DNA from 4 places in the Streptomyces sp. NPDC057137 genome. Region 2 is predicted to be linked to each of the others. Evidence: riboswitches for the same ligand, from Rfam matches in the RefSeq annotation. Region 2 holds a riboswitch; each other region holds the start of a gene.
What was found. Region 2 has a riboswitch for cyclic di-AMP ahead of ACFT9I_RS11315 (transglycosylase SLT domain-containing protein). Riboswitches for the same ligand answer to the same signal wherever they lie in the genome.
Positions count from the first base shown of each region.

Region 1: it holds a riboswitch for cyclic di-AMP, as region 2 does, so the genes downstream of both, ACFT9I_RS18195 (NlpC/P60 family protein) here and ACFT9I_RS11315 (transglycosylase SLT domain-containing protein) in region 2, are expected to answer to the same signal.
Region 3: it holds a riboswitch for cyclic di-AMP, as region 2 does, so the genes downstream of both, ACFT9I_RS38845 (M23 family metallopeptidase) here and ACFT9I_RS11315 (transglycosylase SLT domain-containing protein) in region 2, are expected to answer to the same signal.
Region 4: it holds a riboswitch for cyclic di-AMP, as region 2 does, so the genes downstream of both, ACFT9I_RS05060 (transglycosylase family protein) here and ACFT9I_RS11315 (transglycosylase SLT domain-containing protein) in region 2, are expected to answer to the same signal.

Region 1 is NZ_JBHUUW010000019.1:128,059-135,275, reverse strand. Features, by position in the region: gene ACFT9I_RS18195 (NlpC/P60 family protein) at 24-1,196, opposite strand; cyclic di-AMP (ydaO/yuaA leader) riboswitch at 1,195-1,357, opposite strand; gene ACFT9I_RS18190 (ATP-dependent DNA helicase) at 1,572-4,124, shown strand; gene ACFT9I_RS18185 (peptidoglycan DD-metalloendopeptidase family protein) at 4,196-5,809, opposite strand; gene ACFT9I_RS18180 (lipase family alpha/beta hydrolase) at 6,146-7,063, opposite strand.
Region 2 is NZ_JBHUUW010000010.1:63,580-70,796, reverse strand. Features, by position in the region: gene ACFT9I_RS11330 (SMI1/KNR4 family protein) at 1-410, opposite strand, end outside; tRNA gene ACFT9I_RS11325 (tRNA-Arg) at 549-620, shown strand; gene ACFT9I_RS11320 (hypothetical protein) at 624-2,924, shown strand; gene ACFT9I_RS11315 (transglycosylase SLT domain-containing protein) at 3,069-3,818, opposite strand; cyclic di-AMP (ydaO/yuaA leader) riboswitch at 3,823-4,015, opposite strand; gene ACFT9I_RS11310 (right-handed parallel beta-helix repeat-containing protein) at 4,668-6,584, opposite strand; gene ACFT9I_RS11305 (galactose oxidase-like domain-containing protein) at 7,061-7,217, shown strand, end outside.
Region 3 is NZ_JBHUUW010000111.1:5,267-12,483, reverse strand. Features, by position in the region: gene ACFT9I_RS38860 (DNA topoisomerase (ATP-hydrolyzing) subunit A) at 1-66, opposite strand, end outside; gene ACFT9I_RS38855 (M16 family metallopeptidase) at 379-1,743, shown strand; gene ACFT9I_RS38850 (M16 family metallopeptidase) at 1,761-3,128, shown strand; cyclic di-AMP (ydaO/yuaA leader) riboswitch at 3,429-3,595, shown strand; gene ACFT9I_RS38845 (M23 family metallopeptidase) at 3,608-4,411, shown strand; gene ACFT9I_RS38840 (HPr family phosphocarrier protein) at 4,517-4,798, opposite strand; gene ACFT9I_RS38835 (GNAT family N-acetyltransferase) at 4,933-7,217, shown strand, end outside.
Region 4 is NZ_JBHUUW010000004.1:14,788-22,004, forward strand. Features, by position in the region: gene ACFT9I_RS05035 (NAD(P)/FAD-dependent oxidoreductase) at 1-147, opposite strand, end outside; gene ACFT9I_RS05040 (exopolyphosphatase) at 630-1,556, opposite strand; gene ACFT9I_RS05045 (DUF501 domain-containing protein) at 1,553-2,101, opposite strand; gene ACFT9I_RS05050 (septum formation initiator family protein) at 2,143-2,616, opposite strand; gene eno (phosphopyruvate hydratase) at 2,788-4,074, opposite strand; gene ACFT9I_RS05060 (transglycosylase family protein) at 4,361-5,038, opposite strand; cyclic di-AMP (ydaO/yuaA leader) riboswitch at 5,042-5,218, opposite strand; gene ACFT9I_RS05065 (transglycosylase family protein) at 5,483-6,457, opposite strand; gene ACFT9I_RS05070 (cytochrome P450) at 6,612-7,217, opposite strand, start outside.

The DNA.
Region 1 (7,217 bases), on a different contig from region 2:
ACAGACAGGGGCCCGGGCGGTGGTCAGGCCGGGCGTACGCTGCCGTAGATCGGCATGTAGTAGATCGACTCCTCGCGGACGTTCGCGCCCGGCTTCGGGGCGTGGATCATCTTGCCGTCGCCCTTGTATATGCCGACGTGGCTGATGTCGTCGTAGAAGAACACCAGGTCGCCGGGGAGCAGGTCCGCCGTGGCGACGCGCTTGCCGACCTTCACCTGGTCCCAGGTCGTACGCGGCAGCTGCACGCCCGCCGCCTTCCAGGCCGCGGCCGTCAGCCCCGAGCAGTCGTAACTGCTGGGGCCGGTGGCGCCCCACACGTACGGCTTGCCGATCTGGTCGCGGGCGAAGGCGAGGACCTTCTCGGCCTTGGCCGCGTACGTACCGTCCGTGGTCCCCGAGCCCGTGCCGGTGTCCGTGCCCGTGCCGCCGCCGGTCGCGGGCGGCTGCTCCTTCTCCCGCGCCTCCTCCTGGCGCTTGCGCTCCGCGGCCTCCTCCTTGGCCTTCGCCTCGGCCTTGCGGCGCGCCTCCTGTTCCTTCTTCAGCTCCAGCGCGGCGAGCCGCGCCTTCTCCTCGGCCGTCAGCTCCGACAGCAGCGACCGCGCCGCCGCGAGCTTGTTCTGGACCTTCTGCTTGCCCGCCTTGAGCGAGTCCTGCGACTCCGTGAGCGTCTCCAGGCTCTTCGTCGCCTTGGCGCGCTGCTTGGCCGCGGACCGCTGCTCCTTCTGGAAGTCCTCGACGGCCTCCTGCTGGCGGTCGGTCAGCCGGTCCATCAGCTGGGTCTGTTCGAAGTACGACTCCGGGCTGTCGGCGAACATCAGGGCTGCCGTGGGACCGACCGCGCCCGCGCGGTACTGCGCCGCCGCATACGTACCGAGGGAGCGCCGCGCCTCGTTCACGTTGTCGGCGCTCTTGGCCACGTCGTCCAGGACCCGCTCGACCGACTTGCGCTGGGTGTCGGTCGCTTCCTTCGCCTTGTTGTACTGCTGCGTCGCCGTACCGGCCTGCCGGTACAGGTCGTCGACCTTCTTCTGCACCTCTTCGACCGAGGGCTTGGGCTCGGTGGGCGCGGCGGTGGCGCTCTGCGTCGAGAGCAGCGTGACCGAGGCGAGCGCGGCCGTCGTGAAACCGACGGCCGGTGTGTTCGCGCGCACCCCGGTGCGGGTGCGCGATTTGCGATGCGACGCCAAGGTCGGCATCTCCTTCCGTGGACCGCCTACCGGGTTAGCTGTCGGGTTCGGGCGGAACGGAAGGCTGCCCTACGGGCCTGGGAGTACGGCCCGATTCACCCCGGTCGAACATGGTGGGTCCCCGGTTCCGAACTCCCTTCGGGGAAGCCCGGATTCGGCGCAGGCCGCCCGCTTGGCGCTGATCGCCGATGGAGTACGGACCGCCTCGGCGAGCACGCTAGCCAATCTGTGGTGCCGCTGTGAAGGTTGATGGCCGATATGCCCGATACATTTTCGTGACCTTTCGCATAAACGGTCGTGGGCACTTCCGAAAACGGTCGCCCGGACCCCCGCGAGGCCATGTGGCGGTTGGCTGTCAGTGCGGCACCCTAGACTCAGGAAGCGATGAGCAGCCTCTTTGACGACAGCTTCCTGGCGGACCTCCAGCCCTCGGCCGAGGAGCCCCCGCCGCCGCCCGAGGACACCGCGCCGGAGCAGGTGCCCGACGATCTCTTCGGAGGGAAGTTCGACGTGCCCCCGCCCCGGGATCCGTACCACCGCGACGGTGCGCCGCGCACGGTCGTGGACCCGGCGGCGCTGCTCGAAGGGCTGAACGACGAGCAGCGCGCCGCCGTCGTACACACCGGATCGCCGCTGCTCATCGTGGCCGGCGCCGGCTCGGGCAAGACCCGGGTGCTGACCCATCGGATCGCGCATCTGCTGGGGACCCGCAGTGTGCACCCGGGCGAAATACTGGCGATCACGTTCACCAACAAGGCCGCGGGCGAGATGAAGGAGCGCGTCGAGCAGCTCGTCGGACCGCGCGCGAACGCCATGTGGGTGATGACGTTCCACAGCGCCTGCGTGCGAATCCTGCGCCGCGAGTCGAAGCGGCTCGGCTTCACGTCCTCGTTCTCGATCTACGACGCGGCCGACTCCAAGCGGCTCATGGCCCTGGTCTGCCGCGATCTGGACCTCGACCCCAAGCGGCACCCCCCGAAGTCGTTCAGCGCCAAGATCTCGAATCTGAAGAACGAGCTGATCGACGAGGAGACCTTCGCCGGTCAGGCCACGGACCCCTTCGAGAAGACGCTGGCCGAGGCGTACCGGATGTACCAGGCGAGGCTGCGCGAGGCCAACGCCCTGGACTTCGACGACATCATCATGACGACGGTCCATCTGCTCCAGGCGTTCCCGGACGTCGCCGAGCACTACCGCCGCCGCTTCCGCCACGTCCTGGTGGACGAGTACCAGGACACCAACCACGCGCAGTACACCCTGGTGCGCGAGCTGGTCGGTCCCTCCGGCGAGGGGCACGACCCGGCCGAGCTGTGCGTCGTCGGTGACGCCGACCAGTCCATCTACGCGTTCCGGGGCGCCACGATCCGTAACATCCTCCAGTTCGAGGAGGACTATCCGAACGCCACGACGATCCTGCTGGAGCAGAACTACCGCTCCACGCAGACGATCCTCAGCGCGGCCAACGCGGTCATCGAGCGCAACGAGAGCCGGCGTCCCAAGAACCTCTGGACGAACGCGGGAGCGGGCGCCCAGATCATCGGGTACGTGGCCGACACCGAGCACGACGAGGCGCAGTTCGTCGCCGACGAGATCGACCGCATGACGGACGCGTCGGAGGCCAAGGCGGGCGACGTCGCCGTCTTCTACCGGACGAACGCGCAGTCACGTGTCTTCGAAGAGATCTTCATCCGCGTCGGCCTGCCCTACAAGGTCGTCGGCGGCGTGCGCTTCTACGAGCGCAAGGAGGTCCGCGACGTGCTGGCCTATCTGCGGGTGCTCGCCAATCCGGAGGACAGCGTCCCGCTGCGCCGGATTCTGAACGTGCCCAAGCGCGGTATCGGCGACCGCGCCGAGGCGATGATCGACGCGCTCTCGGCGCGGGAGAAGATCTCCTTCGCGCAGGCGCTGCGCCGGGTGGACGAGGCGTACGGCATGGCGGCCCGCTCGTCGAACGCGGTGAAGCGCTTCAACACGCTGATGGAGGAGCTGCGTACGGTCGTCGAGTCCGGCGCCGGCCCGGCGACGGTCCTGGAGGCCGTGCTGGAACGGACCGGGTATCTGGCGGAGTTGCAGGCGTCGACCGACCCGCAGGACGAGACGCGGATCGAGAACTTGCAGGAACTGGCCGCCGTGGCGCTGGAGTTCGAGCAGGAGAGGGCTCAGGCGGCGGGGGCGGACGCGACAGCGGCCACGGACGCGACTGCCGACGCCGGTACGAGCGCGGACGCGGACGCCGGGGCCGACGCGGACGAGGCGGCTGCCGACGCGGACGCGCCCGCCGTGACCACGTCCGGCACTCTCGCCGAGTTCCTGGAGCGGGTCGCGCTCGTCGCCGACTCCGACCAGATCCCCGACGAGGACGAGGACGGCTCCGGTGTCATCACGCTGATGACGCTGCACACGGCGAAGGGCCTGGAGTTCCCCGTCGTCTTCCTGACGGGCATGGAGGACGGCGTCTTCCCGCACATGCGGGCGCTGGGCCAGGCCAAGGAGTTGGAGGAGGAGCGCAGGCTGGCGTACGTCGGCATCACGCGCGCCCGCGAGCGGCTCTACCTCACCCGGTCCTCGATGCGCAGCGCGTGGGGCCAGCCCTCGTACAATCCGCCGTCGCGCTTCCTGGAGGAGATTCCGGGCGAGTATCTGCAGTGGAAGCGCACCGGCCCGATGGCCGCGCCGGCCGGACCGACGTCGGGGATCACGTCCTCGCTGTCCTCGTCCCGCTCACGCTCGGGCCCGGCGGGCTTCGCCACCCGGCGCGCGACCGAGAAGCCGGTCATCTCGCTCGCGGTGGGGGACCGGGTCACGCACGACCAGTTCGGGCTCGGGACGGTCGTCACGGTGACGGGGTCGGGCGCCGACGCGCAGGCGACGATCGACTTCGGCGACTCCAAGCCGAAGCGGCTGCTGCTGCGGTACGCGCCGGTCGACAAGCTGTAGAAGCGCGGAGGACACACGAGTGCGGCGGGCCGCTGAGAACGAGGCCCGCCGCGCCGAAGCCGGGTCGTCTGCTAGATGTTGAGCCCGTGGCTGCGCAACCAGGACAGCGGGTCGATCGCCGAGCCGCCGCCCGGCCGTACCTCGAAGTGCAGGTGCGGGCCGGTGGAGTTGCCCGAGTTCCCCGAGTACGCGATCTCGTCACCGGCCTTGACGGAGCCGGAGCGGATCTTCGTGCTGCTGAGGTGGCAGTACCAGGTCTCGGTGCCGTCGGCGGCGGTGACGATCGCCATGTTGCCGTAGGCGCCGTTCCATTGGGTACGGACGGTGCCGTCCGTCGCTGCCATCACCGGCGTGCCGTACGCGACGGGGAAGTCGATGCCCGTGTGCATCGACATCCAGTTGACGCCGGCCTGGCCGTAGTAGGCGCTGAGCGCGTGATTCGCGACGGGGATGGCGAACTTGGGGCGGGCGGCCTCCTTGGCCGCGGCCAGCGCGTCGCGCTTCTTCTTCTCCTCCGCCTGACGTTCCTTGAGGTCGATGCGCTCCTGGGTGCGGCTGGCGCGGTCCCCGAAGTCTCGTGCGTCGGCGTCGAGAGCGGCGAGTTGGGTGTCGAGCTTGTTGTTCACCGCGGCGGGCTTGACCGCTGCCGCGTCCGAGGCGGTGAGCGTGGTCGAGTCGTCCTTGGTCTCCTCGGCGCCGAGTCCGCCGACCGAGGCGGCGGCGATGCCGGCGACGCCCATCACACAGGCGGAGGGGACGGCGACGGTGAGCAGAGCCGAACGCTTCGCCGGTGTACGGCGCCTGCTGCGGCTGCCGCCGGCCGCCCGGCGGACGGGGCGGGGGGTGATGGTCGCGGCGGTGACGGTGGCCGCGGCCCCGACGAGTTGGTCCGCGTGTTCGGAATGGTCCGACTCGGCGTCGAGCGCCGATTCCGACACCTGTTCAGGCTCCGGACCGGGCGTGTCGTACTCGTGCTCGGTCTCGTACGCGGGCTGCTCGTATTCGGGCTGCTCGTACTCCGACTGTGCGAACTCGGCCGGCGTGAACTCCGCCTGCTCGTACTCGGGTTCGTGCTGGTGCTCGACCTCGGGCTCGTACGCGGCCGGTTCGTAGGCGGCGGGCTCGTACGCCCCCGACTCGTACGTCCCTGACTCGTACGTCGCGCTGTCGTACGTCGCGGTGTCGCCGTAGTACGGAGCCTGGGCCTCGGCATCGGCCTGGAACGGTACGTCCGGCTGTATGGCCGACGCTCCCGAGTTCCACGCGGTGGCGTCGTACGCGCCGGTGTCGGCCACGGGGGCCGCCCACTGGTCGGCCGGGGTGTTCAGGCCGGTCGCGTCATATCCGTAACTGGCCGCCTGGTTGGCCTCGTTCCAGGCGTTGGCGTCCCACTGCCCGGTCGTGTCGTACGACTGCATGGGCTGTTGGGACTGCTGGGCCTGTGCCGCGTACGCGTCGTACGCCTCGTACTGAACCTGGGGTGCTTGCGGCGCCTGGGTCGCGTAGGGGTCGTAACCCGCGTTCCACTGCGCCGAGTCGTAACTGCCGCTGTGGTCCGCCTCGTAAGTGACCGTGCCCACCGGGCTCGTGCCCGGAAGCGCGCCGAAGAGCGGGTCACTGTCGAAGCTGCCTGTGGAATAGCCGTCGTGGGCGGCGTATCCGGCGTGGGGGTGCTGGTCGTTCACCAACTTCTCTCTCGCCTCGGCAGCAGAACCAGGCTTCTGGGGCCGTCTTGAGGAACGGTGGGACCCAGAAGGGAAAGCAGTGGCCGCGACTGTACCCGGCGGTATGCGACGGCGACAATCTTCGGCGGCTTCCGGGCGCTCTGGAAACGGGCATTCGGCCGTCTTTCGGCGGAGGGCGGGCACACCTTTGGCCCTACGTTCGAGAGGCGTTCGATTTCTAGGGTGTCGGTGAGGTGTCGAACCGACATCGAATCGGATGTGGGCGCAACCTATTTCGATGCCGATGTTTGGACCGTCGGCCGCCCTGACTCACCCTCGTCCGCCCTTCTCGGGTCCTCACGCCACCGATATCGCGCCGTCGGCCTGGTCCCCCGCCCGTTCTGTACCGCTTCCCATCCATTCGGCCGCTTCGGCGAGCTGCGTCTCCGACAGCTCCGCCGCGTCGTCGTGCTCCAGCACGTACCGGATCCCGGCGGCGACGGCCGGGTGCACGGGCAGGGCGAGGTGGCCGATACCGGTCACGCCCACGTTCTGCGCGATGAGGTCCGGATGCTCGACGCGGGCCGCCTCCACCGGTGACATGACCTGGTCGAGATCGCTCCAGAAGCTGACGAACCGGGTCCGGCAGCCGGGCGCCGGCTCCCGCAGCTCCTCGATCAGGTCCGAGCCGGGCCGCATCTGCCGGACGACGGGGTGCGCGCTCGCGAGCGGGATGGCGGCGGTGCCCGCGTGGGGCGTGCCCATGGTGACCAGCGTCCGTACCCGTACGTCGCCGCCCAGTCGCTGTACGTAATACCGGGCGATCAGGCCGCCCAGGCTGTGGCCGACGATGTCGACCTCGCGGTGCCCCGTACGGGCGCAGACCTCCTCGATGTGCTGACCCAGCACCTCGGCCGCCAGCCGGATGTCGCTGGTCAGGGGCGAGAAATTGAGCGATTCGAGATGGCGCCAGCCATGCCGGGCCAGTGAGCGGCGCAGCAGGACGAAGACGGACCGGTTGTCCACGAAGCCGTGCAGGAGCAGGACAGGCGGCCGGGAGCGGCCCTCGGTGGGCAGTGTGGCTGCCTCGGGAGGCAGCTCCGGTGCCGGGCGCTCCTTGGCGATGCCACCCGGATAGAGGACCAGATGACCGGCGAGGATCGCCATCTCCAGGACTGAGGCCCGCAGGAGCGTGACGGGCAGCTCCCAGGCCGCCGGCCGTCGCACTACGGACGGAAAAGGCGAGAAAAGCTCGGCGAAAGGCGGGATCTTCATTGACCTACCTCCCTACGCCACACGGGAAGCGACTCCCTTGCGGCTCCCGTGCCGGGTGGGGCCGGCACGACGCAGAGTGAACATGTCCCAATGTGTGATTTCCCCCTCCCCGGCCACCGCGAAACAGCAGCGTGCGAGATGCTGGGGATAACGT
Region 2 (7,217 bases):
TCATCGAAGTCCTCGATGGCGTCGAAGTCCTCTTCCTCCGGACGCTGGGCCACCAGTTCAGCGAGAACCTTCGGGTCCGGCCCCCGGTCGGGAAACGGCTCGGCGAGTCTGGACAGATCGGCCAGTTCGGCGCCGTCGCCCTCCCATCGCCACCGCCCTTGCACCCGCCGTACCGGGAACAGACCGTGGGCGGGCCCCGCGCGACCCGCGCCGACGTCGAGGAGGAAGGTGCGGTACTCCTCCGGCAGCCGCACGCCCATCTGCGCTTCGAGGTCGGCCAGTTCACCCCGGGTGAGAGGGTCCTCCATGATCCACCCGTGGCTCGGCGCCCCGAACACCTCGCCGCCCGTGGGCCGGGCACCCAGCGCCTCGACCCGTTGGCGTACGCCCGCCCACCATCGATCCGTCATGCCTGGACCGTATCCACCGCCACTGACAGTCGAGTTGCGCGACGTGGTCCGGCCGGCCCACTCGGCGCGTGACCAAGGGGCGCGTCCGCGCGGTAATGCGTTGTCCGGCTTCGAACGGGCGTCTAGTGTCGCGTCCATCGACGTGTAGCTCAGTAGTAGAGCGCCGGGCTTCGGACCCGGAGGGCGCAGGGGCGGTACCTGCCACGTCGGCTTATGAACGACGACGCTGAGCAGCAGCATTCCACCGGGTCCGGCGGACCCGGGTCCTACCCGCAGGGTCTGATGGCGCGGGCATTCCTGACCTCGCTGACCCATGGTGACGCCGAAACCCGGCGCCGCGCCGCGACCCGTGTCGAACGCTGGCGGGCCGTGCTCGACGGGATGGCCGACGGGCGGCTGGACATCGGCTCGCGCACCCCGGTCGCCGGGTTGCCCGCCTGGGTGACGCCGGAGGTCGTACGGGGCGGATTCGCCACCTCGGCCGCGAGCGCCGGGGGGCCGCTCCAGCCGTACGAGGCCGAGGCCGCCGGCCTGGCGGGCGTGCCCGCCGATCGGCGGGCACTCTTCGCGTACTGCCTCACCGAACTGGGCCTGGCCCTGCTGTACGCGCTGCTCGACAGTGGCCGCTACACCGTCGCACTGCCCGAGGAGGCCGCGCTGCTGACCGTGGCCTGGCTGGTGCGGGCCGGCGACGTGGGCGGGGCGCTGGAGCTCGTGGATGTGCTGGAACCGTTCGCCGGCCAACTGCGGTTCACGCCCCGCCCGTCCGCCCTGCCCGTGCCGGACGTACGGGCGGTCCACCGGCGCACGGTCGGTGACGCCGGTGCTTCCCTGGCCCGTCGGCGGCCCAACGCGTCCGTCGAGACGCAGCGTGAGGCGCTGACCGTCTGGCAGCCGTTCGGCGACGAACTGCTCGCCCTCTGGCTGGAGACCGCCGGCCTCGGCCGCGTACTGGACCGTGTCCCCGACGACACCTGGCGGGAGCGCGGCGCCGTGCTTCTGCGTCGCTACCGGGATCTCGCCGAGGCCCACACACGCTGCACCAAGCACCGTGACCCGAAGGAGAACCTGGGCATCCTGCGCGGCGCCCTGGAGGAGACGGTCGCCGGCCGGCCGCTGGACGCGCGGCGGCTCGGGCTCCTGCGGCACGCGGTGGAATCCATGGTGCGCCGACGGGGCCTGCCGGGGTCCGCCCGGCACAGGGAACTGCGCGCCTGCCAGGCCGCGCAGGCGGCCCAACCCTCGCACCACGCGCTGGCCCAACTGGTGGCGCGCCGACTGTCCGTGCTCCCGCAGGAGGCGGGCGCCGCCGATGTGGCACCGCTCATCGCGGACGTCTCCGCGCGGGAGGCCGCCGAGACGGGGCTGGACGCGGGGGTCGCGGTCCCGGAGGGGGTGCGGCGCGTTGTGGAGGGTGCGTTGAGCGCGCCGATCGGCACGCTCGTGGAGCGTGGCGTGGTGCCGTCGGCCGAGGTACTGGCCGAGCTGGTGCCCCAACTGGTCGCGGTGACCGGCTCGCACGGCTACCCGGACGAGGCGCTGCGCACCCTGATGGCCGCGAACTATCGCGCGTTCCGCAACCGCCGCTCGCTGCTCCTGCTCAATCTCGCGCGGCAGGTGCGGGTCGAGGAACTGCCGTGGGTACGGGCGGTGGAGCACCGCGTCGACAAGGCGAGCCAGGAGCCGACGCTCACCGCGCTGCGCCAACTCGGCGAGCTGGCCGTGCAGGCGTTTCCCGGCACGCTCCTGCCCAACCCACTGGTGCGCGAGTTCGGCGTACTGGGCAGGCAGGCCGAACTCGGCGCGCCGTTCGTCGAGGAGTTGGCGTCGGACATCTTCATGGGCACTTTCACGCCCAAGTATCTGACGGCCGCGCGGATCGCGGCCGAGCTTCTCCGTGGCACGTTGTACGAGCGCTACTACGGCATCGACTACGCGGCGGTCCGCAATCTCGCGATCACCGAGGTGGGTGAGGCGCTGACCTCCACGTACGGAGCGCGTACGCACGCGTCTCCCGGGTTCGCGAGGCTGTGCGCCGAGCGGGCCGGCGAGGTCCGGGGCGGATCCTGGTCGGTGGCCGCGAACGGCAAGATCATCGAGCAGGCTCAGATCCTCACCACCCACAACCTGGCCACCCTCGTCAGCCGGGTCGGTATCGCCCCCGAGCCCGGCTGGGAGGATCTGGCGGGCCGCTGCTTCACCGTCGTGTGCCGCTTGACGGCGCGGATACACGGCAACCCGCGGCCGCTGTCCACCATCAAGGACGTGGCGTACGCGTGGCGCCAGATGATGTTCCAACTGTCGCTCTGCGATCCCGCCGCACAGGCGCGGGTGATCGCCCTGCTGGACGAGGAGGCGGCCGGTCATCCCGGCCATGTCGCGGCCCGGCTCGCCCCGGCGCTGACCGGCCTGCGCCAGGTCGCGGCGGGCGGCACGGCGGACTCGGGCGGCGGACGCCGTCTCCTGGGCTGGACCACGGAAGCTCACTGGCTCCGCCGGGAGCCCCCGAGCTGATCGAACGGGGCTGGCCAGCAGGAGCCCGGCGTCGCCCGCCCGGCCGGGCAACGGCCGATCGCCGGGCGGGCCGCGGGTGCGGTCCGGCCGGCGATCGGCGGACAGACGCGGCTCGGGAGCCGCGCGACGTGGTGGTCGGGTCTGTCAGTAGGGGCCGTTGACGTTGTCGATCGAGCCGTAGCGGTCGGCCGCGTAGTTGCACGCCGCGGTGATGTTGGCGACCGGGTCGTAGCTGTCGGTCGACGTGCCGGGCACGTGGTACGCCTCGAACGTCGGGTCGATGACCTGGAGCAGGCCCTTCGACGGTATGCCGGCCGCGGCGTTGGAGTCCCAGTTGTTGATGGCCTGGGGGTTGCCTGCGGACTCGCGCATGATGTTGCGGTGGATGCCGTCGTACGAGCCGGGGATACCGTTCTGCGCCATGACGTCCAGCGCCTCCCGGATCCAGCCGTCGAGGTCGTTGGTGTAGGACTTGGCGGCGGTCTGGACGGCTTCGGCGGGCTTGGCCGTCGAGGCGTTCTCGGTCGAGGCGGTCGGGGCGGCCGCCGCCTTGGGCGCACCGGAGAGCTTCAGCTTGAGGCCGGGGCGGATGAGCGACGGGTTGTCGCCGATGGCGTCGCGGTTGGTCTTGTAGAGCGCCTTCCAGCCGCCGCTCACGGAGCGGGCGTCCGCGATCTTGGCGAGGGACTCGCCCTTCACGACGGTGTGGGTCACCTTCTGGGCGGCGGTGACGGCCGACGGGGCCGCCGTGACGTGCTGCGGGGCGGGCGCGGCGCCGGCCGTGGTGGCGGTCAGCAGGGGCAGGGCGAGTGCGGCACCGCCCGTGCCGACGGCGATGAGCCGGTGGGCGAGCGGGATGGTGCGGGAACGGCGGTGCTTACCCTGTGCGGGCATGACGAGGTCCTCTCCGTCGCCTGCGAGGTGAGCTGTCGGGTTCGGGCGGGAGATGCCCGGCCGCGCTGTGGGCGCGGCTTCACCCCAAGCCGGTCCGGTGTACCGGATCGGCGACTTACCTGGGTCCCCCGCTCCTGCCGTACGTGAATGGTTGGATGCGGTTTCCGGACAGCGGCAGGATTCGGCGTTCTGCCCGGAATGACGAGAACGTAAGCGAGAACGTCCGGGCTGAACAAGTCCTGAATTCACAGCGCCAGGTCATTCGCGGATCGGGCGGCGATCAATTCGAATTCCCACGCGGCGGTTCAGGTCTCAACTTTCCTTTCCAGCGCGGGAGGTGGGCGGGCGGGCGGAACACGCGGCCCGTCGACCCTGTGACACACATCACGGGCTTTCCATGCAACCACGCAATCACAACACCGCCCAGAAACGGACAAGTTAGGCGTGGAATACCCATAACGACCAGACCCGCAAAGCGGACAAATGATTCCTTTCCGCGACCGGGAGGCGAGTGGAGCCAAGTGGAGGTGAGCGGCCCGCGCCTGGGTGAATCCACCGTCGGCGGCATACCAACAGCCTTTGTTCACTCCTGAATTCGAAACCGGCCCTTCGCCATGCGAATGCGGCGGCGCCCTCCGGCGGAGGGTTCGGGGGGTGGGTCGGCCGACGTCGGCAGCGGATGCGCACCAAGGGGGTTCTCTTCGGCACATGGCGTCATGGCGCGACTACAGGGAGTCCGGTCAACGACTCGGCGCCTCCCGTCGCTCCCCTCACAGAGCGGCACGGAAGGCGCCGAGCGGGCTCACGCCCCGAGGATTTGTCTGGAAAGTACCCTTTTGTAGGCCGATTCTAGTTGGCGGCCTGCTTCGTGCCGGGGCCGCCGGTGATCACGAAGCTCGATCCCGGCTCGATGAGGACATCGCCCTCGGCCGAGTTCGAGATGGTCACGTTCGTGAGCGTCGCGTTGCCTCGGGCGCCGCCCATCGCCAGGATGCCGGAGCCGTTGTTGGACTTGTCGATCGTGACGTTGCTGATCTCGACGTCGGGTACGTTGCCGCCGCCGTTCTTGAACTGAATGCCGTCATAGGTGGAGTCGGAGATCTCGGTGTCCCTGATCTTGACTCCGGTGATGTCCCGGCTCGCCGGGAAGATGGTGATCGCGCCGAACTCCTGGTCCTCGTTCCAGAAGGCGCCACCCGTGCGGTGGAGCGCGTTTCCGGTGAGCAGGGTCTCGCCCGAGAAAGGCAGGGGGTCATGGTCGGTCGCCAGCATGATGCCGGGATAGTTGGCGGTGTCGGCGATCAGGTTGTTCTGTACCTTGTTGCCGTAACCGCCGTATATCGCGACGCCGTTCGCCCGCCAGGGCAGCTGAATGGTGTTGTTGGTGAACGAGTTGTCGTGCGCGATGTCCACCGCCGGGTCCTTGACGTACCGGTTGGCCCAGACGGCGAGCGAATCGTCACCCGTGGTGCGGAATGACGAATTGTCGACCAGCGAATTCCGCGTGCCGTTGGTGAAGTTGATGCCGTCGGCGTACGTGTTGCGAATCCGCATTCCGCTGAATTCGAGGCCGTCGGCGGGGCCCCAGAGCGCCTGGATGTTGTCGTAGTCGCGGCCGACCCAGACACCCACGTTGGCGTGCTCGATCCACACGTTGGAGATCTTGGTGTTCTGACCGAAGCGGCCGTTGAGGCCCACTCCGCCCTCGGCACCTCCGCCGCCGCGGATCCGGCCGGAGCCGAAGATCGCGATGTCGGAGATCTGGGTGTTGTCGTCGATGTCGAAGCCGAAGTTGCCCTCGTGCGGATGGTTGATCCCGCCCGCGTTCTGCGGCTCGGTCAGCGTGTAGAGCTGCGAGTGCCACATACCGGCGCCGCGGACCGAGACGTCACTGATCCCGATCTGGTTGTACTGCCCCTGGTTCTGCGGGTCGTCGGTCAGGATCTTCTGCTCCTGACGCCACTGGCCGGCCGGGATCCAGACGCAGTCGATGTCGCCGTTCTGGTCGGCGGTCACCGCGTCCTGGATGGCCTTGGTGTCGTCGTTCCCGTCGTCGGGGACGGCCCCGTACTCGGTGATCGAGGTGCACTCCGCCGGCTTGGCCGCCGGGGGCGCCACCTGCTCCAGGTCGACCAGGTCGACGATGTAGAACTGGGCGGTGTCGTCCGCGTCGCGCTGGAGCTTGAACTTGGTGCCCGCCGGATAGCTCTTCTCCAGCAGCGCGTGCGACTCGTCGAACAGTCTGCGGGCGTCCGTCTGGGGCGTGTTGGTCAGCGACTCGGGGTCGTCGGTGTTGCCGTACAGCCAGCTGTGCTTGGACGACAGATCCAGCTTCTGTACGAAGGTGCCGTCGGCGTAGAGGCTGATGGTGGCGTCGATGCCGCCGCCGCCAGGCGCGTCGGGTATGGAGTTGCGTACGACGATCGAGTTCGCCGCGTTGGTGGAGGTGAACTCCACGAACTCCCCGGAGTTGTCCAGCCGCACCGATTTACGGCCGGACGACTCGCTGGCGAAGTTGGTGTGACCGAAGGTGCGCTTCGCGTCCGCCTCCAGCAACGTGCCGTCGTAGTCGGCGGTTTCGGCCTCGTACTCGGTGTACGGGAGGGTGGCTCCGCGCTCGGCCGCGGCCGGTCGTGCCAACGTGTCGTCGGCCTTGGTGGGCGCGCCGGCCGCCGACGCGGAGGCGGCGGGCAGGAGTCCGACGACGAGCAGGCCGGTCATGGACATACCGGAGATCAGACGTCGCCTCAGGTGCTTCGACTTCATGGTGTCCTCTGTTTCCGTGGGGTCGACAGAGTGAGCAATGCCGGTCCGTGGTGGGGGTGGACGGCAGGACCACGATCAAACGGGACAGAACGACTGCCCCGATCTTGCAAGAGAACCGCAAATAATTGAGCTTCACCGTTCAGGTCCTGCGATCAGGCAGTCAGAGTTTTCAAGCATGTCACGGGTTTGTCAACAGCTCGCGTCAGACGCCGACTTGGCACGCCACGGCCGGGCCACGGCTGCGCCACGGCCGGGCCGCAGCCGGGCGGCGCATCGAGCCGCGCGCCGGGCGCGCACGCCGAGAGCGAACCTTATGACCTGCCAGTTACCTCCATAGAGGCAACATCGCTCGTTTTTCTGGACCTTTCCTCTCGAACACCGCCAGCATTGATTACTGCGAGTAGTCATTCGCTCCGGGTGCGGCATCGCCGTACCGCGTGCTCCAACCACCCCGGAAAGGACCTGGACCGAGCCGCATGAGAAATCCCCGCTCCCGCACGAGGCTGTCCAACACACTGGCGGCATGTGCTGTCGTCAGCGCCCTCGCCGCCTCAACTCTGGTGGGTGCCGCCCCCGTTGTCGCTCACAGCGGCGAGGGCCACCACGAGCACTCCACCAGGGCGGGCGCCGACC
Region 3 (7,217 bases), on a different contig from region 2:
GTCGATGTCGAGGATCTTCTCCTCGAAGTCCTCCGGCGGCGGGGTCTTCGTGCTGCGGCGGGCCATCGCTGCTGCGGCTCCTTCACAGGTCTGTGCGGGTCTGGGCGGACAACTTGAGGAACTGACGCCGACCATTGTGGCCCGCCGCACCGACAACGCGGACCTCGACCCGTCGTTGAACGGTCCGAGGCGCCGTTTCCGGCGACCCGGAGCGACCCGACGGAGGGCCCACTGAGACTCGTCGGGGAGCCGACGGAGCGGCGAGCACCGCCCGATGGCGAGTCCTCGCCGCTTCGTCCGACCCGGGAACTTCGCCACGCGTCTCCACGCTTGCATACAGTGGCAGGACTTCTCCATATCGCGATCGAAGGGACGTACATGCCCATGGGTCACACGGCCACAGCGCAGGCCGGTTCCGGCGGCCTGACAGCGACCGAGCACCGGCTCGCCAACGGACTGCGCGTGGTGCTCTCCGAGGACCACCTGACCCCGGTCGCCGCGGTCTGCCTCTGGTACGACGTCGGCTCCCGCCACGAGGTCAAGGGCCGTACGGGCCTCGCCCACCTCTTCGAGCACCTGATGTTCCAGGGCTCGAAGCAGGTCAAGGGCAACGGTCACTTCGAGCTGGTGCAGGGCGCCGGCGGCTCGCTCAACGGCACCACCAGCTTCGAGCGCACCAACTACTTCGAGACCATGCCCACCCACCAGCTGGAGCTCGCCCTCTGGCTGGAGGCCGACCGCATGGGCTCGCTGCTCTCCTCCCTGGACGACGAGGGGATGGAGAATCAGCGCGACGTCGTGAAGAACGAACGCCGCCAGCGTTACGACAACGTGCCCTACGGCACCGCGTTCGAGCGCCTGACCGCGCTCTCCTACCCCGAGGGCCACCCGTACCACCACACCCCGATCGGCTCGATGGCCGACCTGGACGCGGCGACCCTCGACGACGCGCGGCAGTTCTTCCGTACGTACTACGCGCCGAACAACGCGGTGCTGTCGGTCGTCGGCGACATCGACCCCGAGCAGACGCTCGCCTGGGTCGAGAAGTACTTCGGCTCGATCCCCGGCCACGACGGCAAGCAGCCGCCGCGCGACGGCTCGCTGCCCGACACCATCGGCGAGCAGCTTCGCGAGGAGATCCACGAGGACGTCCCGGCGCGCGCGCTGATGGCCGCCTACCGGCTGCCGCAGGACGGCACCCGCGAGGCCGACGCCGCCGACCTGGCGCTCACCGTCCTCGGCGGCGGCGAGTCCTCCCGCCTCCACAACCGCCTGGTGCGCCGCGACCGTACGGCCGTCGCCGCCGGATTCGGGCTGCTGCGCCTCGCCGGCGCGCCCTCCCTCGGCTGGCTGGACGTGAAGACGTCCGGCGGCGTCGAGGTCCCGCAGATCGAGGCCGCGGTCGACGAGGAGCTGGCCCGGTTCGCGGCCGAGGGCCCCACGGCCGAGGAAATGGAGCGCGCCCAGGCCCAGTTGGAGCGCGAATGGCTCGACCGGCTCGGTACGGTCGCGGGCCGCGCGGACGAACTGTGCCGGTTCGCGGTGCTGTTCGGTGACCCGCAGCTGGCGCTCACCGCCGTCCAGCGGGTGCTGGACGTCACGGCCGACGAGGTGCGCGCGGTGGCCGAGGCCCGGCTGCGCCCGGACAACAGGGCGGTGCTGGTCTACGAGCCGACGACCGCCGACGACGAGGACGCCGCCTCCGACGAGATCACCGACGAGCACGAGGGGGCGGACCAGTGACCGACGCTGCCGTGACCATGGAGTTCCACCCGCAGCCGACGGCCGGGGAGGCCAGGCCCTGGGCGTTTCCCGCGCCCGAGCGCGGCGCGCTGCCCAACGGCCTGACGGTGCTGCGCTGCCACCGCCCCGGCCAGCAGGTGGTGGCCGTCGAGATCTCCCTCGCCGCGCCGCTGGAGGCGGAGCCCGAGGGACTGGACGGCGTCGCCACGATCATGGCCCGCGCGCTGTCCGAGGGCACCGACAAGCACACCGCCGAGGAGTTCGCCGCCGAGCTGGAGCGCTGCGGCGCCACGCTCGACGCGCACGCCGACCACCCCGGCGTCCGGGTCTCCCTGGAGGTCCCGGTCTCCCGGCTGCCCAAGGCGCTCGGTCTGCTCGCCGACGCCCTGCGCGCGCCGCTGTTCTCGGAGAGCGAGGTCGGCCGGCTCGTCACGAACAGGCTGGACGAGATCCCGCACGAGCAGGCCAACCCGGCCCGCCGCGCGGCCAAGCAGCTCTCCAAGGAGCTGTTCCCGGTCACCTCGCGCATGTCGCGCCCGCGCCAGGGCGCCGAGGAGACCGTCGGACGCATCGACGCGAAGGGCGTCCGCGCCTTCTACGACGCGCACGTCCGCCCGGCCACCGCCACCGCGGTGATCGTCGGCGACCTCACCGGTGTCGACGTCGACGCGCTGCTCGCCGAGACCCTCGGCGACTGGACGGGCGACACCTCGGAGCCGCGCCCCGTGCCGCCGGTGACCGCCGACGACACCGGCCGTGTGGTGATCGTGGACCGGCCCGGAGCCGTACAGACCCAGCTCCTGATCGGCCGGGTCGGTCCCGACCGGCACGACCGCGTCTGGCCGGCCCAGGTGCTCGGCACGTACTGCCTGGGCGGCACGCTCACCTCCCGGCTCGACCGGGTGCTGCGCGAGGAGAAGGGCTACACGTACGGCGTGCGGGCCTTCGCGCAGGTGCTGCGCTCCGACCCGCAGGGCACGGGCGCCTCCATGCTCGCCATCAGCGGCTCCGTGGACACCGAGTCGACCGGGCCCGCGCTGGACGACCTGTGGAAGGTCCTGCGTACGCTCGCGGCCGAAGGGCTGACGGACGCCGAGCGCGAGACGGCCGTGCAGAATCTGGTCGGCGTCGCGCCGCTGAAGTACGAGACGGCCGCGTCCGTCGCGGACACGCTCGCCGACCAGGTCGAGCAGCACCTCCCGGACGACTTCCAGGCGCAGCTGTACGCGCGCCTGGCCGAGACCGGCACGGTCGAGGCGACGGCCGCCGTCGTCAGCGCCTTCCCGGGCGACCGGCTGGTCACGGTGCTCGTCGGGGACGCCTCGGTGATCCGGGAGCCGATCGAGGCCCTGGATATCGGCGAGGTGAAGGTCGTCACCGGCTGAGGCCGACGACGACCGCCCGTCGGATCAGTACGCCCCTCGGATCAGCACGGACGTCGGAACAGCACGGACGTCGGAACAGTACGGACGTCGGAACAGCACGGACGTCGGAACAGCACGGACAAAGGGAACCCCGGTGACGAACCAGTCGCCGGGGTTCCCCGCTATGTCCGCATTCATGAGGAGGTTGCCTGAATGCCCTGTGGCGTGCGCTACAAAAGGGCCTGTCTGTTTGGTGATTGAAAGATGACCCCTTTAGCGTCGGTCCGGCTGTCCGCCAGAGCCCGCCGCATCCGCGGCACCGGACAGCCATCGCCGAGTCCCCGTCAGGCGCGAGCCTGGGGAGCCGGGGACCCATTCATGTCCCTGGGGTGAATCGGGGGCCTTCGCGCGATCCGCGGAGGAGCCCGTAGGAGACCTTCCTGCTCCGAACCCGTCAGCTAACCCGGTAGGCGAGAAGGAAGGAAAGGACCAGCCACTTCATGGCGTTCACCCGTGCCACCGGGAAGCACCGTGCCCCGAGCCGAATGACGCGCCGAGGCGCGAAAATCGCCGGAGTCGCGACTCTCACCGCCGCCGGTGTCATCGGCACCCTCGCATCCCCGGCGCTCGCCGCCGACGTGGAGGCGGCCGTCGCCCAGGACACCGCCCCGGCCACCCCGGCCCGCGCCATCGTCATCGACGACTCGCTCGCCGCCACCATCGACGCCCAGGCCGACGCACAGCACCTGGCCGCCCAGAAGGCCGCGGCAGCGAAGGCGCGGGCGGAGGCCGCGGCCCGCGCCAAGGCCGAGGCGAAACGCAAGGCGGAGGCCCGCGCGAAGGAGCTGCGCGAGGCAAAGGAGCGCGTGGCACGGGCCGCGGAGCGCGAGCGCCTCAACTCCTACCGACTCCCGGTCGCCGGCTCCTCGGTCACCACCGGCTACCGGACCGGCGGCGCGCTCTGGTCCTCCGGCAGCCACTCCGGCATCGACTTCCGCGCGGCGTCCGGCACTTCGGTCGTGGCCGTCGGCGCGGGCACCGTCGTCGAGGCCGGCTGGGGCGGCGCGTACGGCAACAACGTCGTCATCCGTATGAACGACGGCACCTACACCCAGTACGGACACCTCTCCTCGATCGGCGTCACCGTCGGCCAGAGCGTCACGCCGGGCGCGCCGATCGCGCTCTCGGGCTCGACCGGCAACTCGACCGGCCCGCACCTGCACTTCGAGGCGCGGACGAGCGAGGAGTACGGCTCCGACATCGACCCGGTCGCGTACCTGCGCGCGCACGGCGTCAGCGTCTGACCCTCTACGCGCGGAGAACACGACGAAGGCCCCGGCGTCCTGCCGGGGCCTTCGTCGTACGTGTGCGGCTCGGTGCGTGTGCGGCTCAGACGGTCTCAGACGGTCTCAGACGGTCTCGGGCAGCTCGTCCAGGCCCTCGGCGACCAGCTTCGCCAGCCGGTCCAGCGCCACGTCGGCGCCGTCCGCGTCCGAGAACAGGACGATCTCCTCGCCGCCCTGCGCGCCCAGTCCCAGCACGGCGAGCATCGACGCCGCGTTGACCGGGCTGCCGTCGGCCTTGGCGATCGTCACGGGAACGCCGGAGGCCGTGGCGGCACGGACGAAGATGGAGGCGGGACGGGCGTGCAGGCCCTCGGCCCAGCCGACGTTGACGCGGCGCTCAGCCATGGTGTTGCCCTTCAAAGTCACAGTTGTTGTCTAGACCAGTGTCTCATGTGCCCCGTAACGGGCCGATGAGGCACCCCCAGCCTGCCCCGGCCGCGCAGCCGCCGCTACCGGTGCGCGCGCCGTAGGCTCTCCCCATGACGCCGCCGTCGCAGCACGCGTACCCCGCTCACTGGGAAGCAGACGTGGTCCTGCGCGACGGGGGCACCGCCCGCGTCCGGCCGATCACCACCGACGACGCCGAGCGGCTGGTCAGCTTCTACGAACAGGTCTCCGACGAGTCGAAGTACTACCGCTTCTTCGCGCCCTACCCCCGGCTCTCCGACAAGGACGTCTACCGGTTCACCCACCACGACTACGTGGACCGGGTGGGGCTCGCCGTCACCGTCGGCGGCGAGTTCGTCGCCACCGTCCGCTACGACCGCATCGACGGGCGGGGCATGCCCGCCTCCGCCCCCGCCGACGAGGCCGAGGTCGCCTTCCTCGTACAGGACGCGCACCAGGGGCGCGGGATCGCCTCCGCGCTCCTCGAACACATCGCCGCGGTGGCGCGCGAGCGCGGGATCCGGCGCTTCGCGGCGGAGGTGCTGCCCGCCAACAACAAGATGATCAAGGTGTTCCGGGACGCCGGGTTCACCCAGAAACGCAACTTCGAGGACGGCTCGGTCCGCCTCGTCCTCGACCTCGAACCGACCGCCGAGTCCCTCGCCGTCCAGCGGGGCCGCGAACAGCGCGCCGAGGCGCGCTCCGTGCAGCGGCTCCTCGGCCCGTCGTCCGTGGCCGTCGTCGGCGCCGGACGCACGGCGGGCGGCGTGGGACGGGCGGTGCTGCGCAATCTTCTCGACGGGGGCTTCACGGGACGTACGTACGCGGTGAACCTGGCCCTGCCGCCGGAACTGGCCGCGATCGACGGCGTCCCCGCCGTACGCTCCCTCGCGGAGATCCGGGAGCCCGTCGATCTCGCGATCGTCGCCGTCCCCGCCGAGCGGGTGCCCGAAGTCGTCGCCGACTGCGGCGAACACGGCGTCCAGGGCCTGGTCGTCCTGTCCGCCGGATACGCGGAGAGCGGGCCCGTCGGGCGGGAGCGGCAGCGCGCGCTGGTGCGGCAGGCGCGTTCGTACGGGATGCGGGTCATCGGGCCCAACGCGTTCGGCGTCATCAACACGTCGCCATCCGTCCGGCTGAACGCCTCGCTCGCGCCCGAGCCGCCCGACCGGGGGCGGATCGGCCTCTTCACCCAGTCGGGCGCGATCGGCATCGCGCTGCTCGCCGGGCTGGTGCGGCGCGGCGCGGGCCTGTCCACCTTCATCTCGGCGGGCAACCGCGCGGACGTCTCGGGCAACGACTTCATCCAGTACTGGCACGACGACCCGGACACCGACGTCGTACTGCTGTACCTCGAATCGATCGGCAACCCACGGAAGTTCACGCGTCTGGCGAGGCGTACGGGGGCGGTGAAGCCGGTCGTCGTCGCGAAGGGCGCGCGGCACAGCGGCAGCGCGCCGCCGGGGCACGCGGTGCCGGTCACCCGCATCCCGGAAGCGACGGTCTCGGCGCTCCTCAGCCAGGCGGGCGTGATCCGCGTGGACACCGTCACGGAGCTGGTGGACGCGGGCGTCCTGCTCGCGACCCAGCCCCTGCCTGCGGGGCCGCACGTCGCGATCCTCGGCAACTCGGAGTCGCTCGGGCTGCTCACGTACGACGCCTGCCTGACGGAGGGCCTGCGCCCGCTGCCCCCGCTCGACCTCACGACGTCGGCCCGCCCGGAGGACTTCCGTACGGCACTGGCCACGGCACTGGCGGACCCGGACTGCGACGCGGTCGTCGTCACGGCGATCCCCTGGGTCGGCGAGAACGGCTCGATGGAGTCGGGCGACGGCGAGGTCCTGGCGACGGCGCTGCGCGAGGCGGCCTCGATGTCGCCGGCGAAGCCGGTGGCGGTGGTCCACGTGGAGATCGGCGGCCTGGCGAAGGCGCTCTCGGCGGCCACGACGACGGGGCCCCGCCCGGGGCCGATGCCGGGCGCCGCGGCCGACAGCGGCCAGGCCGCCGAGACCCCGAACCCGGCGGCCCCGGCCACCACCCCCGCCCCCGAAGGCCCGGTCGCCCGGCCCGTGTCGGTGCCCGGCACCGTTGCCGCGCCGCCCCGCCGGTCGGCCGACGGCACCGACCCGGCAGCCGGCACCGCTCGCGACCCCGGCCCCGCCCCCGGCCGGATCCCCGCCTACCCCGCCGCCGAGCGGGCCGTGCGGGCGCTCAGCCAGGCCGTCACCTACGCGCAGTGGCGGCGGCAGGCCGCCGAGCCCGGCAAGGTGCCCGAGTACGACGACATCGACGAGAACGGGGCCGCCGGGCTCATCGAGGCGATGCTCGGAGCCGCGTCCCCCGACCCGCGGGGGACGAGCCTCGGGGACGACGACAC
Region 4 (7,217 bases), on a different contig from region 2:
GGGCTGGTACGTCATGTACGAGCGGGGGTCGACAACAGTGACCGTCGCCTCCCCGTAGCGCATCTTCTTCAGAATGCGACGAGCTGCGTACAGGCCTACGTACCCTCCGCCTACAACAAGGATCCTGGGACGCTCCGTGGTGCTCATGCCATCGAGTATCCACCTGCCTTGGAGGGGGTGCTCGTGAGCCCCTTCACAAGCACCCCCCGCACCTCTGCTACACTGCGCGGCCCCCATGATCCACATCGCGCTCCGACGAGGGAACCAAGTGGTGTCGTGAGACGTTTCGCACCCCTCGTGAGCTGGACCTTGAGACCTTTCCCGAGGGTGGACCACCGGGTGGTTCACACGCCCGCAATACGGCCGGAACGGCCCGTTGACCGGCCGTACAGAGGCGCCGGGGCGGTGCCGGCGGCCCCTGGGGAGTGATGTGCGTCCAACCCGGCGGTTTCTCTTGTGAAGAACTTCACGAACTTCGTTCCGGGACCCGGCGCAGAGACCCCGTAAGACCCCCGTAAAGGCGCTCGGAGGACGCTCGGGACCGACTCAGGAGCCCCTGGAACCCGCCCGGTTCACCCACCCGGCCGAGCGGGACCGGTCGAGCGGGCCCGGTCCGGCCCCGATCCGACTCAGGCGATCGACCACCCGATGCCGTCGAGGATGTCGTGCTCGCTCACCACGACCTCCGCCGCGCCCGTCCGCTCCATGATCGTGAGCAGGATCAGCGCACCCGCCCCGATCACGTCGACCCGCCCCGGATGCATGACCGGGATCGTCTCGCGTTCGGCGTGGGTGGAGGACAGCAGCGTCGTGGTGATCTCCCGGACCATCTCGAAGGGGATGCGCGAGTGGTGGATCGCTTCCGAGTCGTACGCCGTCAGACCCAGCGCGATCGCCGCGACCGTGGTGACGGAGCCGGCCAGGCCGACGAGGGTGCGGGCCTCGCCCAGCGGGACGCTCTCCTCGGCCTTGTCGAGCGCGGCGGCGATGTCCGCGCGCAGGGCGGTGATGTCGGCCTGGGTGGCCGGGTCGGCCAGGCGGTGCCGTTCGGTCAGCCGTACGCAGCCGATGTCGACCGACCGCGCGGCCGTGACCCGGTCGTCGCCGACGACGAACTCCGTGGAGCCGCCGCCGATGTCCACGACCAGGTAGGGCTTCGCCAGGTCGGTGCGGCCGGTCAGCTCCTTGGTGGCGCCGGTGAAGGAGAACTCCGCCTCCTGGTCGCCGGTGATCACCTCGGGCTCGACACCGAGGATGTCGAGGACGCCACGCACGAACTCGTCGCGGTTCTCGGCGTCGCGGGACGCGGAGGTGGCCACGAAGCGGGTGCGGTCCACGCCGTGTTCCTTGATGACGTCGGCGTACTCGCGGCAGGCCGCGAAGGTGCGCTCCAGCGCCTCGGGGGCGAGCCGGCCCGTCCGGTCGACGTCCTGGCCGAGCCGCACGATCGTCATGCGCCGGTCGAGGTCGACGAGTTCGCCGGTGGCGGGGTCGGCGTCGGCCACGAGGAGGCGGATGGAGTTCGTACCGCAGTCGACGGCCGCGATCCTGGTCATACGGTGACCTCCGCGTCTTCGTCAGGCTTTGTGAACGGGATCACACAGGGGCCCTTGCGCCACCACTCGGGCAGCATCGCCAGCGCCTCGTCGCCCAGCGGGTTCACTCCCGGACCCGCCGCGAGCGAGTGGCCGACCAGCACGTGCAGGCACTTCACCCGGTCCGGCATCCCGCCGGCGCTCGGGAAGCCCGCCAGTACGTCGATGGCGTCACGGCGCGCGATGTAGTCCTCGTGGGCCTTGCGGTACGCGGCGGCCAACTCCGGGTCGGTCGCGAGGCGTTCGGTCATCTCCTTCATGACACCGTTCGCCTCCAGCGTGCCGATGGCCGAGGCCGCGCGCGGGCAGGTCAGGTAGTAGAGCGTCGGGAACGGCGTGCCGTCCGGGAGGCGCGGGGCGGTCTCCACCACATCCGGCTGCCCGCAGGGGCAGCGGTGCGCGATGGCGCGCAGACCGCGCGGGGGCCGGCCGAGCTGTTGCTTGAACGCCGCGACGTCCGCCTCGGTGGGTTCGGTGCGTGGCGTCTGCGGAGGGGGCGTTTGCATACCTGCGTCGGTTTCCTTGATGTCTGACTGCCCGTCGATGTCTATCTGTCCGTCCGGTCGGCGCTGTCGACGCCGTCCAGGAGATTGGAGTACCAGGGCCGGTCGGCCGCGCCCTGGTCGGTGCGGCGCTCCTCGGCCGCCCGGGGGTCGGCCATGATGTAGCCGGTCTCCCCCGGCATCACGTAGTGCAGATGCTCGCGCGCCAGGCGCTGGACGTACGCGTCGTCCTGGAGGCGGGCCTTCTCGTCCCGCAGCTCCTCGACCCGCTGCGCCGCCTCGCGCGTCAGCTGCTCCTGCTCCGCGATGTCGCTCCGCTGCGACACGTACTGCCGCATCGGGTAGGCGAGCGCCACGATCAGCGAGCAGACGACGAGCACGAGGAAGGCCGCGCGTCCGGTGAGCCGGGAGCGGCGGGCCTGCCTGCGGGTCTGCGAGCGGTAGACGCGTGCGGCGGTCTGCTCGCCCAGGATCCTGATCTTGGTCGCGGTGGAGAACCGGTCCCGGTTCGCGGCCATGGTCCCGCCTCCCTCAGAGGTTGAGCGGCCTCGTACCTCTGCGTACCTCTGGTACTGCCGTACTGCCTCTGTACGCGCGTACGTCCCCGGACACGGTACGGGACCGTGGCCGGGGACGGCCGTAGGACGGGCGGGTCGATGACCGGTGGACCGGGGTCAGCCCTTGAGGGGTCAGTCCTTGAAGCGGGGGAACGCGCTGCGGCCCGCGTACACCGCCGCGTCGTCGAGGATCTCCTCGATGCGCAGCAGCTGGTTGTACTTGGCGACGCGCTCGGAGCGGGCCGGGGCGCCGGTCTTGATCTGGCCGCAGTTGGTGGCGACGGCCAGGTCGGCGATCGTGACGTCCTCGGTCTCGCCGGAACGGTGCGACATCATGCACTTGAAGCCGCTGCGCTGCGCCAGCTCGACGGCGTCCAGGGTCTCGGTCAGCGAACCGATCTGGTTGACCTTGACGAGCAGGGCGTTGGCCGAGCCCTCCTCGATGCCACGGGCCAGGCGCTCGGGGTTGGTGACGAAGAGGTCGTCGCCGACGATCTGGACCTTGGAGCCCAGCTTGTCGGTGAGGACCTTCCAGCCGGCCCAGTCGTCCTCGAAGAGCGGGTCCTCGATGGAGACCAGCGGGTACGAGGCGACAAGCTCCTCGTAGTACTCGGTCATCTCGGCGGCCGAGCGGGACTTGCCCTCGAACTCGTAGGAGCCGTCCTTGTAGAACTCGGAGGCCGCCACGTCGAGCGCGAGCGCGATGTCCTTGCCCGGGGCGTAGCCGGCTTCCTTGATGGCCACGAGGATCAGGTCGAGCGCGGCGCGGTTGGACTCAAGGTTCGGCGCGAAGCCGCCCTCGTCGCCGAGGCCGGTGGAGAGCCCCTTCTCCTTCAGGACCTTCTTCAGCGTGTGGTAGACCTCGGCGCCCCAGCGCAGTGCCTCGGAGAACGACTCGGCGCCGATCGGCGCGATCATGAACTCCTGGATGTCCACGTTGGAGTCGGCGTGCGACCCGCCGTTGAGGATGTTCATCATCGGAACGGGCAGCAGGTGCGCGTTCGGGCCGCCGAGGTAGCGGAACAGCGGCAGGTCCGAGGCCTCGGACGCGGCGTGCGCCACGGCCAGGGAGACACCGAGGATGGCGTTGGCGCCGAGCGAGGACTTGTCGGGCGTGGCGTCCAGGTCGAACATCGCCTGGTCGATGAGGCGCTGCTCGGTGGCGTCGTAGCCGACGAGCTCCGGGCCGATCTGCTCGATGACGGCGAGGACCGCCTTCTCGACACCCTTGCCCTGGTAGCGGTTCTGGTCACCGTCGCGGAGCTCGAGGGCCTCGAACGCACCGGTGGACGCACCGGAGGGGACAGCAGCACGGCCGGTGCTGCCGTCGTCGAGGCCGACCTCGACCTCGACCGTGGGGTTGCCTCGGGAGTCAAGGATTTCCCGGGCTACGACGACGTCGATGGACGGCACGAGCATCTCCTTCTGGGATGTGACGCGTGGAGTGCAGGGCCTCGTTGGCCTTGCGGCATGAGCCTAACCGGCTCCCGGTCGGCGGTCGGCAGATGCCCGCCCGCTGGGACGAAAAGAGTCCTGAATGCCCGTTCAGCCGCGAATGTCCTGAGGTCCACGGACCGGCGGCCACGGGTCGGCGGCCGGGCGGACCCGGGCCCCGCGCCGCAGCACCTCGGACAGGACCCGAGCCCCGGCACGGCGCGTCCGGGGGGAGTGAGGCGCGCCGTGCCGGGGCTCAGGTAAGGAAGGGTCAGCTCAGGTGGAGCTGCTGACCCGGGAAGATCTCGTCGGCGTTCTCGACGATGTCCTTGTTCAGGTCGAAGAGCTTCTTCCAGCCACCTTCGACCTTCTTGGCGTCCGCGATCTTGGAGAGCGTGTCGCCGGCCTTGACCTTGTACTCGCCGTCGCCCTTCTTGATCGGACCGCGCGTCTCACTACGCGAGGCGGGCTGCTCCTGCGCGGCGCGCGGGGCGGACTCCTGCTTCGGGGCGGCCTTCGGAGCCGGGGCCTGCTGCTGGGCGGAGCCGGTGGAGCCGGCGTTGTTCGAGGCGTTGGACAGGCCCACGCCACAGCTCGGCCAGGCACCCTTGCCCTGGCCCGCGAGGACCTTCTCGGCGATCTGTATCTGCTGCGACTTCGACGCCTGGTCGGCGCTGGACGCGAAGGCGGTGCCGCCGTACGCGGCCCAGGTGGAGGCGGAGAACTGGAGGCCGCCGGAGTAACCGTTGTTGGTGTTGATGGACCAGTTGCCGCCGGACTCGCACTGGGCGACGGCGTCCCACTCGGCGGTGGTGGCGGCGGAGGCGGAGGTGGCGCCGATCAGCGGGGCCGCGACAGCGGCACCGGTGATGCCGGCGAGCGTGGCGTAACGGACGGCCTTGGAGGGGCGGCGGTGCTTGGCCTTGCCGGACTTGCTGGAAAACAGCATGCGAAATCTCCTCACCGACGCCTACGAGGTGAGCTGTCGGGTTCGGGCCAAGTGAGTTGCCCGGCCGTGCGACCCGGGAACGTCTTCACGTCCCCCTGCGCACGGCTGCACCCCGAGCCGGCCGTGATGACCGGCACTTACCTTTGGGTCCCCCGCTCCTGCCTTCGGCGCTTGACGCGACGAGTACTCCCCCCGACCGACGGCAGGATTCGGCGTGACGGTCGACGGTGCCCGCGGTGCGAGCGGTTCAGACCGTAAACACAGACATCCCGGATGTTCAAAGAAGGAACATCCGGGATGATTCGCCCATCACGCCCCGAGGAAACCTCTGTTTACGCAGGTCGGGACGGAAGCGGGGCGACGTGCCGGTCAGACCGCATCAGTTGGGACGAAGAGACCCTTGTCTCACTTGCACAGATACGGACATAGACCGTTTAACCAGCCCTACTTCGCGGTCAGATCGAGGCTCTGGCCCGGCAGGATCAGGTCGGCGTCGGAGCCCACGACCTCGCGGTTCGCCTCGTAGAGCGCGGGCCAGCCGCCCTCCACCTTCTGCTCGTCGGCGATGGCCCACAGGTTGTCGCCGGCCTGGACGGTGTACGAGCCGTCGGCGGCGGCCTCGTCCTCGGCGGCGGTGTCGCCGTCGCGTGCCGAACCGTCACCTCGTGAGGCATGACGGCCGCTTTCACGGTCTTCGTCCGTCTTGCCCGTCTTGCCTGCTTCGGCAGACCCGTCGGTGGCGCCGGTTCCGGCGTCCGCCTCGCCACGGTGCTTGCCGGTGCCTTGGCCGGTGCCGGCCTCGGTGCTGGGCTCCCCACCCGGCTTCGTACCGGACCCGGTGCTCGACTCCGTGCTCGGCTCGGTGCTCGGCTTCTCGCTGCCGGAGGCCGAGTCGCGGCCGAACTGCCCGGACGACGGCGTCGACTCGGGAGCGGGAGGCAGCACGGCCTCCTCGCTCGACTCGGGCGCGGGCTCGGGCTCGGCGGGCGTCTCGGGCTGCTGGGTGGCTTCACCGGAGGGCTCGCCCTCCGGAGCCGTACCGTCGTCCGCCGTGAGCCCGGTGACCAGCGCGCAGGTCGGCCACGCGGTCGGCCCCTGCGCGTCGAGGATCTTCTCGGCGACGGCTATCTGCTGGCTGCGGCTGGCCTGGTCGGCGGTGGGCGCGTACGCCGTACCGCCGAAGTCGGCCCAGGTCTCCTGGGCGATCTGGAGCCCGCCGTAGTGCCCGTTGCCGAAGTCGGCGCTCCACATGCCGCCGCTCTCGCACTCGGCGACACGGTCCCAGGTGGCGGCGTCGGCCGCGCTGGCGCCGGTCGCGCCGAGCAGCGGGATGGCGATCGCCGAGCCTGTCACCCCTGCCGCGACGACGAGGGCGGGGGCCTGACGGGGCCGACGGTGCCGGCCGTTCCCGGAGCGCATGCGATTGCCTTCCGTGAGACTGCTGAAACGTGAATCCCGAACACGAATTCCGAACATGTGACTGCTGAGACGGTCGTGAACGTAGCCGTACTCCAACGTCTGTCACAAGTCGATACAGCGGAGATCACGTGAAAGTCACAGTGTTGACGATCACTCAGTCACGCACCGCTGTGAACTGCACCGGGAGCGTGCGCAGTCCACGCATGATGAGCCCGCCACGCCACCGCAAATCGGATGGATCGACCGCAAGTCGCAAGTCGGGCAGGCGGGTCAGCAGCGTACCGAGCGCGGCCTGACCCTCCAGGCGGGCGAGCGGTGCGCCCAGGCAGTAGTGGATGCCGTGGCCGTATCCGAGGTGTTTGTTGTCACTCCGCGACAGATCGAGCCGGTCCGGATCTTCGAACCGGTCCGGGTCGCGGTCGGCGGCGGCGAGTACGACGAGGACGGGGTCGCCCACCGCGACGCTCTGCCCGCCGAGTTGGACGGGCTCGGTGGCGTACCGCCAGGTGGCCAGCTCCACCGGCCCGTCGTAGCGCAGCAGTTCCTCGATCCCGGTGGCGAGCAGCCCGGTCTCGCCGGCGTCGAGGGAGCGCTGAAGGCGCTCGCGCTGGTCGGGGTTACGGAGCAGGGCGTACACCCCGTTGCCCACCAGGTTGACGGTCGTCTCGAACCCCGCGAAGAGCAGGATGAACGCCATGGCGGCGGCTTCGTTCTCGGTGAGGTGCTCGCCGTCGTCGCTCGCGCGGATCAGGCCGGAGAT